2 regions of the Streptomyces sp. NBC_00984 genome follow, and region 2 is predicted to be linked to the other one. Evidence: riboswitches for the same ligand, from Rfam matches in the RefSeq annotation. Region 2 holds a riboswitch; the other holds the start of a gene.

Region 1 (7,431 bases), 2.0 Mb from region 2:
GAGGCCGGCAAGACCGTCCAGGCGTACGTCGACGAGGCCAACGCCAACCTCGGCGAGAAGATCGTCCTGGACCGCTTCGCGCAGTTCACCGGCGGATACGTGGCTGCGTACATGCACCGCACGATGCCCGACCTCCCGCCGCAGGTCGGTGTCCTGGTCGAGCTCGACAAGGAGAACGCCGAGGTCGCCAAGGACGTCGCGCAGCACATCGCCGCCTTCGCCCCGAAGTACCTCAACCGCGACGAGGTCCCGGCCGAGACGGTCGAGAACGAGCGTCGTGTCGCCGAGGCCACCTCTCGCGAGGAGGGCAAGCCCGAGGCCGCCCTTCCGAAGATCGTCGAGGGTCGCGTCAACGGCTTCTTCAAGGACGTCGTCGTCCTGGAGCAGGCCTTCGCCAAGGACAGCAAGAAGTCCGTCCAGAAGGTTCTGGACGAGGCCGGTGTCACCCTGAAGCGCTTCTCGCGCATCAAGGTCGGCATCTGAGTCCGTCCGCGAACAACGGTGGACCCCGATAGGGTCTAGTGCAGTCGTCGGCCGCACTCACGCCGTACGACCGCAGATCTGACGAGGAGGCCATTGCCGCTGAGGGACACCAGACCCACCGGCAATGGCCTTCTTCGTATGTGCACGAGGAGAATCTCCATGAACAAGGGCGCGGACGCCGCACAAGGTGACCACAAGCGCGACGACGGCAAGGTGGCCGGACGCTTCATGCTGAAGCTGTCCGGAGAGGCGTTCGCCGGCGGCGGGGGTCTCGGTGTCGACCCCGACGTCGTACACGCCATCGCCCGGGAAATCGCGGCGGTCGTCCGCGACGGCGCGGAAATCGCGATCGTCATCGGCGGCGGCAACTTCTTCCGCGGTGCCGAGCTCCAGCAGCGCGGCATGGACCGGGCCCGGTCCGACTACATGGGCATGCTCGGCACGGTCATGAACTGCCTGGCGCTCCAGGACTTCCTGGAGAAGGAAGGCATCGACTCCCGCGTCCAGACCGCCATCACCATGGGGCAGGTCGCGGAGCCGTACATCCCGCTGCGCGCCGTGCGCCACCTGGAGAAGGGCCGCGTCGTCATCTTCGGCGCCGGCATGGGGATGCCGTACTTCTCCACCGACACCACTGCCGCCCAGCGCGCCCTGGAGATCGACGCAGAGTGCCTTCTGATGGGCAAGAACGGGGTGGACGGGGTCTACGACTCCGACCCGAAGACCAACCCCGACGCGGTGAAGTTCGACGCGCTCGAGTACAGCGAGGTTCTCGCCCGTGATCTCAAGGTCGCCGACGCCACCGCCATCACGCTCTGCCGTGACAACGACCTGCCGATCCTCGTCTTCGAGCTGACCGCCACCGGCAATATCGCCCGCGCGGTCAATGGTGAGAAGATCGGCACGCTCGTGAGTGACCGGAGCACCCGGGCCTGAGGACCGGGGGCCTTCCCGGAGTACCGCGGGGAGGTCCGGCCCCCGGGGAAACCCCCGGGACCGGCCCCGAAGGATGGACAACGGCCTGCCGGTCGGACACCGTGCAGGTGAGGACGCGACGCAGGACCCGCCGGGCCCGAGCACGACGGGCCCACTCAAGACACGCAGGAGCACGTGGTGATCGAAGAAACCCTCCTCGAGGCCGAGGAGAAGATGGAGAAGGCCGTCGTCGTCGCGAAAGAGGACTTCGCCGCGATCCGTACCGGCCGTGCGCACCCGGCGATGTTCAACAAGATCGTCGCCGACTACTACGGCGCGCTGACCCCGATCAACCAGCTCGCCTCGTTCTCGGTGCCCGAGCCGCGCATGGCCGTCGTGACGCCGTTCGACAAGACCGCGCTGCGCAACATCGAGCAGGCCATCCGTGACTCGGACCTCGGCGTCAACCCGAGCAACGACGGCAATATCATCCGGGTGACCTTCCCGGACCTCACCGAGGAGCGCCGTCGCGACTACATCAAGGTCGCCAAGGCGAAGGCCGAGGACTCCAAGATCTCCATCCGCGCCGTGCGCCGCAAGGCCAAGGAGACCCTCGACAAGCTGGTCAAGGACAAGGAGTCGGGCGAGGACGAGGTGCGTCGCGCCGAGAAGGAGCTCGACGACACCACCGCGAAGTACGTCGCGCAGGTCGACGAGCTGCTCAAGCACAAGGAAGCCGAGCTGCTCGAAGTCTGATGAACGACTCTTCCTGGGGCGCCCCGCAGGGAGCCGGCCATTGGAGTGCGCCCGAGATGCGGGCTGCTCCGGCGGGTCCTGCTTACGATGTGCATGACGCCCAGCAGACTCGGCCCATGCCCATCGTGCCGGACGATCCCGACGGTAGAGACGCTGACGACCGTGATGACCGGGACCAGGGGGCCGGACGCCTGAGCGGCCGCCCCCTGTTCCGTGACGAGAAGCCGCAGGAGCCCATGTCCACCGCGCCGCCGCCCCCGCAGAAGAAACGTGCGGGCCGTGATCTGCGAGCTGCCATAGGGGTCGGTGTGGGGCTCGGCGCCGTCATCGTTGCCTCGCTGTTCATCGTGAAGGCCGTCTTCGTCGGTGTGATCGCCGTCGCCGTCGTCGTGGGCCTGTGGGAGCTGACCTCCCGGCTCCAGGAGCGCAAGGGCATCAAGGCACCGCTCATCCCGCTGGCGGTGGGTGGCGCGGCGATGGTGGTCGCCGGTTACGCGCAGGGTGCCGAAGGCGCCTGGGCGGCGATGGCGCTGACCGCGCTGGCGGTGCTCGTCTGGCGGATGACCGAGCCGCCCGAGGGCTACCTCAAGGACGTGACGGCCGGTGTGTTCGCGGCGTTCTACGTACCGTTCCTCGCCACGTTCGTCGCCATGCTCCTGACCGCCGACGACGGGCCGCAGCGGGTGCTCACCTTCCTGCTGCTGACCGTGGTCAGCGACACGGGCGCGTACGCCGTCGGCTGGCGCTTCGGGAAGCACAAGCTCGCGCCGCGCATCAGCCCCGGAAAGACCCGGGAGGGCCTGTTCGGGGCCGTCGCCTTCGCGATGGTCGCCGGAGCGCTGTGCATGCAGTTCCTGATCGACGGCGGTGCCTGGTGGCAGGGGCTGCTGCTCGGGCTCGCGGTCGCGGCCAGCGCCACCCTCGGTGACCTGGGCGAGTCGATGATCAAGCGGGACCTCGGGATCAAGGACATGGGCACGCTGCTGCCGGGGCACGGCGGCATCATGGACCGGCTGGACTCGCTGCTGCCGACCGCCCCGGTGGTCTGGCTGCTGCTGGTGCTGTTCGTCGGCTCCGGCTGAGGTCAGGCCCCTGACCTGGGATTTTACGAGTGAGGGCCCGCTGTCCACAGGACGGCGGGCCCTCACTGTTCTGTCTGCGACACTGGATGGACCATGCCTAAGCCCGGAGAACTCACTTTCGTCGCGCCCCGCGGAGCCAAGAAGCCGCCGCGGCACCTCGCCGACCTCACGCCCGCCGAGCGCAAGGAAGCCGTCGCCGCGATCGGCGAGAAGCCGTTCCGCGCCCAGCAGCTCTCGCAGCATTACTTCGCGCGGTACGCGCACGACCCGGCCGAGTGGACCAATATCCCGGCCGGATCGCGGGACAAGCTCGCCGAGGCGATGTTCCCCGACCTGATGTCGGTGGTCCGCCACATCAGCTGTGACGACGACACCACCCGCAAGACGCTCTGGAAGCTGCACGACGGGACGCTCGTCGAGTCCGTCCTGATGCGCTACCCGGAGCGGGTGACGATGTGCATCTCCTCTCAGGCGGGATGCGGGATGAACTGCCCGTTCTGCGCGACGGGGCAGGCCGGTCTCGACCGCAATCTGTCGACCGCCGAGATCGTCCACCAGATCGTCGACGGGATGCGGGCGCTGCGCGACGGGGAGGTTCCCGGCGGTCCGGCGCGGCTCTCCAACATCGTCTTCATGGGCATGGGCGAGCCGCTCGCCAACTACAACAGGGTGGTCGGCGCGATCCGCCGGCTGACCGACCCCGAGCCGGACGGGCTGGGGCTCTCGCAGCGCGGGATCACCGTCTCCACCGTGGGCCTGGTGCCCGCGATGCTCCGCTTCGCGGACGAAGGCTTCAAGTGCCGTCTCGCCGTCTCGCTGCACGCGCCGGACGACGAGCTGCGCGACACCCTCGTTCCCGTGAACACACGGTGGAAGGTGGGCGAGGTGCTGGACGCCGCATGGGAGTACGCGGAGAAGTCCGGTCGCCGCATCTCCATCGAGTACGCGCTGATCCGTGACATCAACGACCAGGCGTGGCGCGGTGACCGGCTCGGCCGGCTCCTCAAGGGCAAGCGGGTCCACGTCAACCTGATCCCGCTGAACCCCACGCCCGGTTCCAAGTGGACCGCCTCGCGCCCCGAGGACGAGAAGGCGTTCGTCGAGGCGATCGCGGCCCACGGGGTGCCGGTGACTGTGCGGGACACCCGCGGCCAGGAGATCGACGGGGCCTGCGGGCAGCTGGCGGCGGCCGAGCGCTGAGGCCACTCCCGGACAGGCGCCGAGGCCCGTGTAGCCTGGCCCTGAAATCAACTTCATATTCCGACAGGGGAGCGCCACAGCGCTGAGAGTGCGGCACCGAGGACAGGTCGGCCGCAGACCCTCTGAACCTCGCCCGGGTCATTCCGGGTAGGAAGTTCGGTCATCAACTCATGCTGTTGTGCCCTGCCCGCTTTTCGCGGGTGGGGCCGCGTCTCTTCCTGGCCAAAACCCAGGAGGAATCCACAATGAGCACCACGCGCAGGACCAGGCAGCTCGCGGCATCGGCCGTCGCCGCCGCACTCGGCGCCACCGCACTCGCCGGGTGCGGGAGTTCCGACGACTCGGCCTCCGGTTCCGGCGGCACGAAGGGCTCGGGCTCCAAGACCGTGACCCTCGTCAGCCATGACTCCTTCAACGCCTCCAAGGACGTACTGAAGGAGTTCACCAAGGAGACCGGCTACACCGTCAAGGTGCTGAAGAGCGGTGACGCGGGTGTCGCGCTCAACCAGGAGATCCTGACCAAGGGCTCCCCGCGCGGCGACGTGTTCTTCGGCGTCGACAACACGCTGCTCTCCCGCGCCCTCGACAGCGGGCTCTTCACGCCGTACGAGGCGAAGGGCATCGACCGGGTCGCGGCAGACACCCGGCTCGACGCGGACCGGCACCGGGTCACCCCGATCGACACCGGCGACATCTGCGTCAACTACGACAAGAAGTACTTCGCCGACAAGAGGCTCGCGCCGCCGCAGTCCTTCGACGACCTGGCGAAGCCCGCGTACAAGGACCTTCTCGTCACCGAGAACGCCGGGACCTCGTCGCCCGGCCTCGGCTTCCTCCTCGGCACCATCGCCACGTACGGGGAGAAGGGCTACCAGGACTACTGGAAGAAGCTGGAGAGCAACGGCGTCAAGGTCGTCGACGGCTGGGAGCAGGCGTACAACGAGGAGTTCTCCGGCTCCGCGGGCGGCAAGAAGGCCAAGGCCGACCGGCCGCTCGTCGTCTCGTACGCCTCCAGCCCGCCCGTCGAGGTGCTGTACGCGAAGCCGCAGCCGGCGAAGGCGCCGACCGGCGTCGCCACCGGGACCTGCTTCCGCCAGACCGAGTTCGCGGGCCTGCTGAAGGGCGCGAAGAACGAGGCGGGCGGCAAGGCCCTGCTGGACTTCCTGATCAGCAAGAGGTTCCAGGAGGACATGCCGCTCAACATGTTCGTGAATCCGGTCGCCAAGGACGCGAAGCTGCCGGAGCTCTTCACGAAGTTCGGCGCGACGGTGGACCGGCCGACGACCGTCGCCCCGGACCTGATCGCCAAGAACCGTGAGCAGTGGGTCCAGTCGTGGTCCTCGCTCGTAGTGAAGTAACGAAGAGTCCCGTACGCGGACCGGACGCGAGCGGGAACGGCGGGAACGGCGAGGGCGGGAAGGCTCCTCGGGACCGGTCGGTGCACGCGCGGTCGGCCCGTGCGAAGGCCCGGCGCGCGAGCGCGGTGCGGCTCGGCCTGATGGCCGTGCCCGTCGCGTTCTTCGCGCTGTTCTTCGCCTACCCCGTCGCCGCGATCGTCGGCCGTGGGCTGAAAGCGGACGGTGTCTGGCAGTTCGGCCGGATCGGCGAGGTGCTGACCCGGCCGGACATCCGCGACGTCCTCTGGTTCACCAGCTGGCAGGCGCTCGCCTCGACCGCGCTGACCCTGCTGATCGCACTGCCCGGCGCCTATGTCTTCGCCCGCTTCGACTTCCCCGGCAAACAACTGCTGCGGGCGGTCGTCACGGTGCCGTTCGTCCTGCCGACCGTGGTCGTGGGGACGGCCTTCCTGGCGCTGCTGGGACGCGGTGGATTCCTCGACGAACTCTGGGGCGTACGGCTCGACACCACCGTCTGGGCGATTCTGCTCGCCCATGTCTTCTTCAACTACGCGGTGGTCGTACGGACGGTCGGCGGGCTGTGGGCCCAGCTCGACCCCCGGCAGGAGGAGGCCGCCAGGGTGCTGGGCGCGGGGCGGTTCGCCGCCTGGCGGCGGGTCACCCTGCCGGCCCTCGCACCCGCGGTGGCCGCGGCCGCGCTGATGGTCTTCCTCTTCACCTTCACCTCCTTCGGAGTCGTGCAGATCCTCGGCGGTCCCGGGTACTCCACGCTGGAGGTGGAGATCTACCGGCAGACCGCGCAGCTGCTCGCCCTGCCGACGGCCGCCGTGCTGACGCTGGTGCAGTTCGCCGCGGTCGGCGCGATCCTCGCCGTGCACGCGTGGACCGTACGGCGCCGGGAGACCGCGCTGAAACTGGTCGACCCGGCTCGGACCGCCCGCAGGCCGCGCGGTGCCGGGCAGTGGACGCTGCTCTGCGGGGTCCTGCTGACCGTCCTGCTGCTGATCCTGCTGCCGCTCGGGGTACTGGTCGAGCGCTCGCTGGACACCGCCGGCGGTCATGGTTTCGACTTCTACCGCGCGCTGGCGTCCGTGGACGCCGGTGGCGGTACGTTCCTGGTCGCGCCGCTCGAAGCGATCTGGAACTCCCTCCAGTACGCGCTGGTCGCGACGGTCATCGCCCTGGTCATCGGCGGGCTCGCCGCAGCGGCGCTGACCCGGCGCGCCGGCCGGCTCGTGCGCGGCTTCGACGCGCTGCTGATGCTGCCGCTCGGGGTGTCCGCGGTGACCGTTGGCTTCGGCTTCCTGATCACCCTGGACAAGCCGCCGCTGGATCTGCGGACTTCCTGGATCCTGGTGCCGCTCGCCCAGGCGCTGGTCGGTGTGCCCTTCGTCGTACGGACCATGCTGCCCGTCCTGCGCGCGGTGGACGGGCGGCTCAGGGAGGCGGCCGCGGTGCTCGGGGCGTCACCGCTACGGGCCTGGCGGGAGGTCGATCTGCCGCTGGTGCGACGGGCGTTGCTGGTCGCGGCCGGTTTCGCGTTCGCCGTCTCGCTCGGTGAGTTCGGCGCGACGGTCTTCATCGCACGGCCCGACCGCCCGACGCTACCGGTCGCCGTGGCCCGGCTGCTGGGGCGG
Region 2 (7,431 bases):
GACCAGGCCAACCGCCCTTCCGAGCCCTACTATCGGCTCGCCATGACAGCAGCAGGGAAGCACCAGGTGAGCCGGACGGACACACCCCGGCGCGGCGGCCGACAGGGACGAGCGGGAATCCGGGACGTGGCCGCCGCGGCCGGAGTCTCCATCACGACCGTCTCCGACGCGCTCAACGGCAAGGGCAGGCTCCCGGACGCCACCCGCCGCCATGTCCGCGAGGTCGCAGAGCGCCTGGGCTACCGCCCTTCCGCCGCGGCCCGAACCCTCCGTACCGGCAAGTCCGGCCTCATCGGCCTGACCGTGACGACCTACGGGGACGAACCCTTCACCTTCACCGAATTCGCGTACTTCGCCGAGATGGCCAGAGCGGCCACCTCCGCCGCGCTCGCCCGCGGCTACGCCCTCGTCATCCTGCCCGCCACCTCACGCCACGACGTCTGGTCGAACGTCGCCCTCGACGGCACCGTCGTGATCGACCCCTCCGACCAGGACCCGGTCGTCACGGAACTCGTACGCCAGGGGCTGCCCGTCGTCTCGGACGGACGTCCGGCCGGCACCCTCCCGGTCACCGCCTGGGTCGACAACGACCACCGGGCCGCCGTGCTCGATCTGCTCGACCATCTCGCCGCTGCCGGAGCCCGCCGCATCGGCCTGCTCACCGGCACCACCACCGACACGTACACCCGCCTCTCCACCACCGCGTACCTCCACTGGTGCGAGCGCGTGGGACAGGACCCGGTGTACGAGTCGTACCCCGCCCACGACCCGTGCGCGGGCGCGGTCGCCGCCGACCGCCTGCTCGCCCGCCCTGACCGGCCCGACGCCGTCTACGGGCTCTTCGACCCCAACGGCACCGATCTGCTGGCGGCGGCCCGCCGGTACGGCCTGCGTGTCCCCGAGGACCTGCTGCTGGTCTGCTGCAGCGAGTCCACCGTGTACGCGACGACCGAGCCCCCCATCACCACCCTCTCGCTCAAGCCGCGCAGAATCGGCACGGCGGTCGTCCAGCTCCTGATCGACGCCATCGAGGGCGTGGATCAGGACGGACCGGTGGAGCAGGTCATACCGACCGAACTCATCGTGCGGACCTCCTCGCAACGCCGTCCACCCCGCACCACGGTCAGCGCACCCCGCTCTCCGGCAGGGGATTGATCAGGCGATTTCGGACCAATCGGCCGGTGAACCCGACGTGCGTCCGGATTCACCACCCCTGGTGCGTCACAGAGCACGATCCGCATTCCTATGATGGGCGCACGACACCGCGGACCACCCCGACCAGCAGGGCCCGTCAGGTGTACGGCGGCGCGACGGTGGTGGAGGGGTCGATGACACAGGGGGCCGGTCAGGAACCCGTGGTGCGGACTGCGACGTTGCGCGACTTCCGCGTACCGCCCTATGCCCAGAACCCGGTGCCGCCATCGGCACCGCACCCGGGCAATGCCGTCCCCGGTGCCGAGCCGCCGGAGGGGTACACCCCCACCGCGCGCGATCTTCCCGTGATCAACCGCGGTGACACCCTGCAGGTCGCGGCCGTCCCCGACCCCCGGCCCGTCCCGGACCAGGGCCTCGGACCGCTGTACGTCGTCGGCGACGTCCACGGCTATCTGGACGAGCTCCACGCCGCCCTCGCCGAACAGGGCCTCATCGACGCCGACGGCAAATGGTCGGCGGGCAATGCCCGGCTCTGGTTCCTCGGCGACTTCACCGACCGGGGCCCCGACGGCATCGGGGTCATCGACCTCGTGATGCGCCTGTCCGCCGAGGCCGCGGCCGCCGGCGGCTACTGCAAGGCCCTGATGGGCAATCACGAACTGCTGCTCCTCGGCGCGAAGCGGTTCAGCGACACCCCGGTCAACTCCGGCGCGGGCACCGCCACTTTCCAGGCGGCCTGGCTGCTCAACGGCGGCCAGAAGAACGACATGGAGCGGCTCCAGGACGTCCACCTCCAGTGGATGTCCCGGCTCGACGCGATCGTCGAGGAGGACGGGCATCTGCTGATGCACTCCGACACGACGGCCTACCTCGAATACGGCACCACCATCGAGGACGTCAACGACACCGTGCACGCCATCCTCACGCGTAACGACGCCGATGAGTGCTGGGACCTCTTCCGGAAGCTCACCAAGCGGTTCGCCTTCCGTGACGAGTCGGGTCCGCAGGCGGTCCGGGAGCTGATGTCGGCCTACGGCGGACAGCGCATCGTCCATGGCCACAGCCCCATTCCGTACCTCCTCGGAGAGGTCGGTTCGGAGGACGGCGAGGACGGCTCCGGCCCCGTGGTCGAAGGTCCGCACGTATACGCGGACGGGCTCGCCATCGCCATGGACGGCGGAGTGACCATGGCCGGAAAGCTGCTGGTCGTCCAACTGCCCCTGCATGACTGACGTTCTTCTGGGCAGACGCATCCACGAACCGACCACGCCGTCCACTGCGCCTATTTCCGGAAACCCCCTGTCACCCCGTGCCGTGGGCGCTCTACCATCGGCGTATCAGTAGCAGGCTCTCCTCCGTTTCCGCCCAACTGCCCGTTCCGAGCGGGCATTCAGGCCCTACGGAGCATCGGGGGATGCACATGAACAGCGCTCCGCACCTGCTGGCCGAGGACCGCCCCGAGTACGAGCGGATCCTCGACGACGCACTGCGCCATGCCCATGAACGGCCGGATCTGGCCGCGGTCGGCGAGCGGCTCAACGCCGTGCAGCTGCGCACCATGGCGCTGGACGCCACGGAGCTGATCACCTCGACGGCCGCCACCGAGTACAGGCACTATGTGCAGGCCCGCGAGGAACTGCGCGGCCCCGCGGAAGAGGCGGACCAGGACACGGGCCCCGGGTCCGACACCACCCGTCCGCATCAGTCGGGCGCCGGCGTAGGAGCCGTCGTCACGGTCCTGGCACCCGTGCTCGCCGGAACCGCCGCGTTCGTATTCCTGCTGGCGGGCTACCTGCTGAGGCTGCTCGACCCGCCGCCGTCCTTCGCCTCCGCCATGGTCTCCGCGGGCTGGTTCTTCGCGGCGGTCACGGCCGCCGCCATCCTGGTCGCCGCCGCCGGGCTGCTCATCACCGCGCTGCGCAACGGATCGACGTCGCAGCCCGTCGAGGACCCCGAGGAAGAATTGCCGGAGGACGTGGCACGGGCCAGAGAGGCGTGGCGCCACGCCCTGCTGGAGCGCGGCATACTGCCGTTCCTGCGGGACGCGCTCGCCGATCCCGGAGCCGCTCCCGCCTCCCGCACACCGCTCCGCTCGGCGAACCGCATCCCGAAGATCGGCTACAGCCGGCCGGACTTCTCCAGCCCGGACGACGGCCCGGCGGGCCCCCGCCCGACGTTCACCTCACCGGACTTCACCAGCCCCGACTTCGGCGGTCCCGAGCACGAACTGGACTGACCGGGCCCACACACCGGCCGGACGGCAGGAGCGGTCGCCCCGGAGACAGGAGTCCCCGGGGCGATACCTCCTCCCGGATACGGTCAGTCCGCAATCGGCAGATAGACCCGGTTGCCGGCCGCCGCGAACTCCTTGGACTTCTCCGCCATGCCCGCCTCGATCTCCGTCTGCGAACCGCCGTGCTCGCGCCGGATGTCCTGGGAGATCTTCATCGAACAGAACTTCGGACCGCACATCGAGCAGAAGTGCGCCGTCTTCGCCGGCTCGGCGGGCAGTGTCTCGTCGTGGAACTCCCGTGCGGTGTCCGGGTCGAGAGCCAGATTGAACTGGTCCTCCCAGCGGAACTCGAAACGGGCGTCGGAGAGGGCGTCGTCCCAGTCCTGCGCCCCCGGGTGCCCCTTGGCGAGGTCCGCCGCATGCGCCGCGATCTTGTAGGTGATGACGCCGGTCTTCACATCGTCCCGGTTGGGCAGGCCGAGGTGCTCCTTCGGCGTGACGTAGCAGAGCATCGCCGTCCCCCACCACGCGATCATCGCCGCGCCGATGCCCGAGGTGATGTGGTCGTACGCCGGAGCGACATCGGTGGTCAGCGGGCCGAGCGTGTAGAACGGCGCCTCCTCGCAGATCTCCTGCTGAAGGTCGATGTTCTCCTTGATCTTGTGCATCGGGACATGGCCCGGCCCCTCGATCATGGTCTGGACGCCGAACCGCTTGGCGACCGTGTTCAGCTCGCCGAGCGTGCGCAGTTCGGCGAACTGGGCCTCGTCATTGGCGTCGGCGATCGAGCCGGGACGCAGCCCGTCGCCCAGCGAGTACGTCACGTCGTAGGTCGCGAGGATCTCGCAGAGCTCCTCGAAGTGCTCGTACAGGAAGGACTCCTTGTGGTGCGCGAGGCACCACGCCGCCATGATCGAGCCGCCGCGGGAAACGATGCCGGTCTTGCGGCGGGCGGTCAGCGGTACGTACGGCAGGCGCACGCCGGCGTGGACCGTCATGTAGTCGACGCCCTGCTCGGCCTGTTCGATGACGGTGTCCTTGTAGATCTCCCACGTCAGTTCCTCCGCCCGGCCGTCGACCTTTTCAAGGGCCTGGTAGAGCGGAACCGTGCCGATCGGCACGGGTGAATTGCGCAGAACCCACTCACGGGTGGTGTGAATGTTGCGGCCGGTGGACAGATCCATGACGGTGTCGGCGCCCCAGCGCGTCGCCCACGTCATCTTCTCCACCTCCTCCTCGATGGAGGACGTCACCGCGGAGTTGCCGATGTTGGCATTGACCTTCACCAGGAACCGCTTGCCGATGATCATCGGCTCGATCTCGGGGTGGTTGACGTTGGCCGGCAGCACGGCCCGGCCGGCCGCGATCTCCTCGCGCACCACCTCGGGCTCGACGTTCTCCCGGATGGCCACGTACTCCATCTCCGGGGTGATCTCGCCCCGGCGGGCGTACGCGAGCTGGGTCACCGGCTGCCCGTCCCGGCTGCGGCGCGGCAGGCGCGGGCGGCCGGGGAAGACCGCGTCGAGGTTGCGCAGTCCACCGCGCGGCGAGGTGTGCTTGAGCCCGTCGTCCTCGGGGCGGGCGGGGCGGCCCGGATACTCCTCGGTGTCACCGCGGGCGACGATCCAGTTCTCCCGCAGCGGTGCGAGCCCGCGGCGGACATCGGTCTCGACGGTGGGATCGGTGTACGGCCCCGACGTGTCGTACAGCGTCACGTCCTTGCCGTTGGTGAGGTGCACCTGACGGACCGGCACCCGGAGGTCCGGGCGCGAGCCCTGGACGTACCCCTTGTGCCAGCCGATGGACTTCCCGGCCTCGTCGCTCTGGTTCGAGGCAGGCGTGCGTGCGTCCGCTGTGGTCATGAGACCTACTCCCTACGCCGGCATTACCCGGTAACAGGTTCGGCGGTCGGCGCAGCCTGTCCCGTACGGACGTACGGATATCAGCGCCCTCTCAGCCCGGTGCTCCGAGCTCCCGCGTGTGCAAAGGTTCCTCCACGCTAGCGCCCCGTCCGGCGTAATGAACAGAGGGCCCGTCCCTTCTTGCGATGATCGGCCGGTGACGTCCCTCGATATCGAGCATGAACCGCAGGGCCATCAGCACGGCCACTCGCACAGCCACGGCCCTGCCGCGCCCGTCTCCAAACATCTGCGCAAGGTCATCGCGGCCGTACTGATCCCGTTCGCCACCGCCGTCGTCGTCGGTCTGGTGGCGCTCTGGCCGGGTGGTGCGCCGCCGCACGAGCGGACCGGCGTCGGATTCGACCGGCAGACCCAGCAGGGAAAGGTGGTGAATGTCGACATGGTGGGCTGCAAGGACGTGAACGTGGTCCAGATGCCCGTCGGCGGGGACACCTCACCGCCCTCGGGAAGCGGAAAGGGACTGTGCAAGAAGTCCACGATCGAGGTGACGACCGGTCACGACAAGGGCCGGACCTTCACCGAGGTCGTCCCGCCGGACGCACCGCGCCAGTTGCGCGAGGGTCAGGGCGTGGTCGTGGCGTACGCCCCCGACGCGCCCCATGATCTGCAGTATTCGGTGACGGACGTGAACCGGAAGTTCCCGATGGCCCTGCTGGCCGGGATCTTCGCCCTGGTCGTGGTCGCGGTGGGCCGCATGCGCGGGGTGATGGCGCTGGTCGCGCTCGCCGTGTCCTTCGCCGTGCTGACCCTGTTCATCCTCCCGGCCATTCTCCAGGGCTCGAATCCGCTGCTCGTCGCGGTGGTCGGGGCCAGCGCGATCATGCTGATCGCGCTCTACACGTGCCACGGCCTGACCGCCCGCACCTCGGTCGCGGTGATCGGCACGCTGATCTCGCTGCTGCTGATCGGGCTGCTCGGATCGCTCTTCATCGGCTGGGCGAGCCTGACCGGCAACACCGACGACAACACCGGCCTCATCCACGGCCTGTACCCGCACATCGACATGAGCGGTCTGCTGCTGGCCGGTGTCATCATCGGTTCGCTCGGCGTCCTCGACGATGTGACCGTGACCCAGACATCGGCGGTCTGGGAACTGCACCAGGCGAACCCGACGTTGGGTGTGCGGGGCCTCTACCGGGCAGGCATCAGGATCGGACGGGACCACATCGCCTCGGTCGTCAATACGCTGGTGCTCGCCTACGCGGGCGCCGCAATGCCGTTGCTGCTGCTGTTCTCCATCGCGCAGAGCAGCGTGGGGACGGTGGCCAACAGCGAGCTGGTGGCGGAGGAGATCATACGAACGCTGGTCGGCTCGATCGGACTGGTCGCCTCGGTGCCGGTGACGACGGTGCTCGCTGCGCTGGTCGTCTCCGCGGACCGCACAGGGCTCGGCGCGGAAGCCGGAGCTTCGGCACCCGTACGGGCCGGGAAAGGCCGTCGTCGTAGGACGAAGCCTTGAACGTCTCCGTCAGGTGAACAATTCACCCATTCGGCAGGTACCGTGTTCGACCGGCGAGCCGGTCGGCGGCGCCGTTCTTGTCAGCCGGCGTTCTGTTCCTCGGCAAGGATCCGGCCCAGGGCGTCCTCCAGGTTGCCCTCGAAGTCACCCAGCGTGCACTCCTGCCCAAGCGGCACAAGCTTGTCGGTCCGGTCGAGAAACGCCACAAGTGGTGCCGTACCGGCCCTGAAGAGGGCCCGGTCCTCGCCGACCTGGAGCCGGATATGTACGTCGGAAAGCCCCTCGGGCTCGGTGGGTCCGATGTGCACATCACCGTCACCACTGGGGCTGTTGAGGCCGTCGAGCAGCAGCTCACGGCCGAATGCCCAGGTGACGGGGGCGTCACCGGGCAGATGGAAGGTCATCCGGATCGCATACGGATCGCAGACCTCGTACCGGAGCTCCACCGGGATCCGGAAAGAGAGCTCCTCGGAGACGAGGAAGCTCATCATGACCTCAGCTTGAACCGACTCGCGCATCGTTCAACCCCGCAGTAGATGAATCTGGCCAGGAATGATCCCCCGTGGCCCTATTGACGCCATCGTGGTGCACGCGATAGCAGATCACAAGGAGTGATTTTTCAGATACTGATAGAGAACACGAGCGAACGCAAGAGGTTGGCC

The links. Region 2 has a riboswitch for thiamine pyrophosphate ahead of thiC (phosphomethylpyrimidine synthase ThiC). Riboswitches for the same ligand answer to the same signal wherever they lie in the genome.
Region 1: another riboswitch for thiamine pyrophosphate. It lies ahead of OG520_RS10720 (thiamine ABC transporter substrate binding subunit); the one in region 2 lies ahead of thiC (phosphomethylpyrimidine synthase ThiC).

The regions. Positions count from the first base shown of each region.
Region 1 is NZ_CP108734.1:2,520,725-2,528,155, reverse strand. It holds gene tsf (translation elongation factor Ts) at 1-483, shown strand, start outside; gene pyrH (UMP kinase) at 643-1,419, shown strand; gene frr (ribosome recycling factor) at 1,597-2,154, shown strand; gene OG520_RS10730 (phosphatidate cytidylyltransferase) at 2,154-3,236, shown strand; gene rlmN (23S rRNA (adenine(2503)-C(2))-methyltransferase RlmN) at 3,330-4,436, shown strand; TPP riboswitch at 4,492-4,608, shown strand; gene OG520_RS10720 (thiamine ABC transporter substrate binding subunit) at 4,682-5,794, shown strand; gene OG520_RS10715 (ABC transporter permease) at 5,935-7,431, shown strand, end outside.
Region 2 is NZ_CP108734.1:4,520,150-4,527,580, forward strand. It holds gene OG520_RS20060 (LacI family DNA-binding transcriptional regulator) at 43-1,155, shown strand; gene OG520_RS20065 (metallophosphoesterase) at 1,329-2,387, shown strand; gene OG520_RS20070 (hypothetical protein) at 2,570-3,391, shown strand; gene thiC (phosphomethylpyrimidine synthase ThiC) at 3,475-5,250, opposite strand; TPP riboswitch at 5,243-5,376, opposite strand; gene OG520_RS20080 (YibE/F family protein) at 5,408-6,769, shown strand; gene OG520_RS20085 (SsgA family sporulation/cell division regulator) at 6,850-7,287, opposite strand; gene OG520_RS20090 (IclR family transcriptional regulator) at 7,389-7,431, opposite strand, start outside.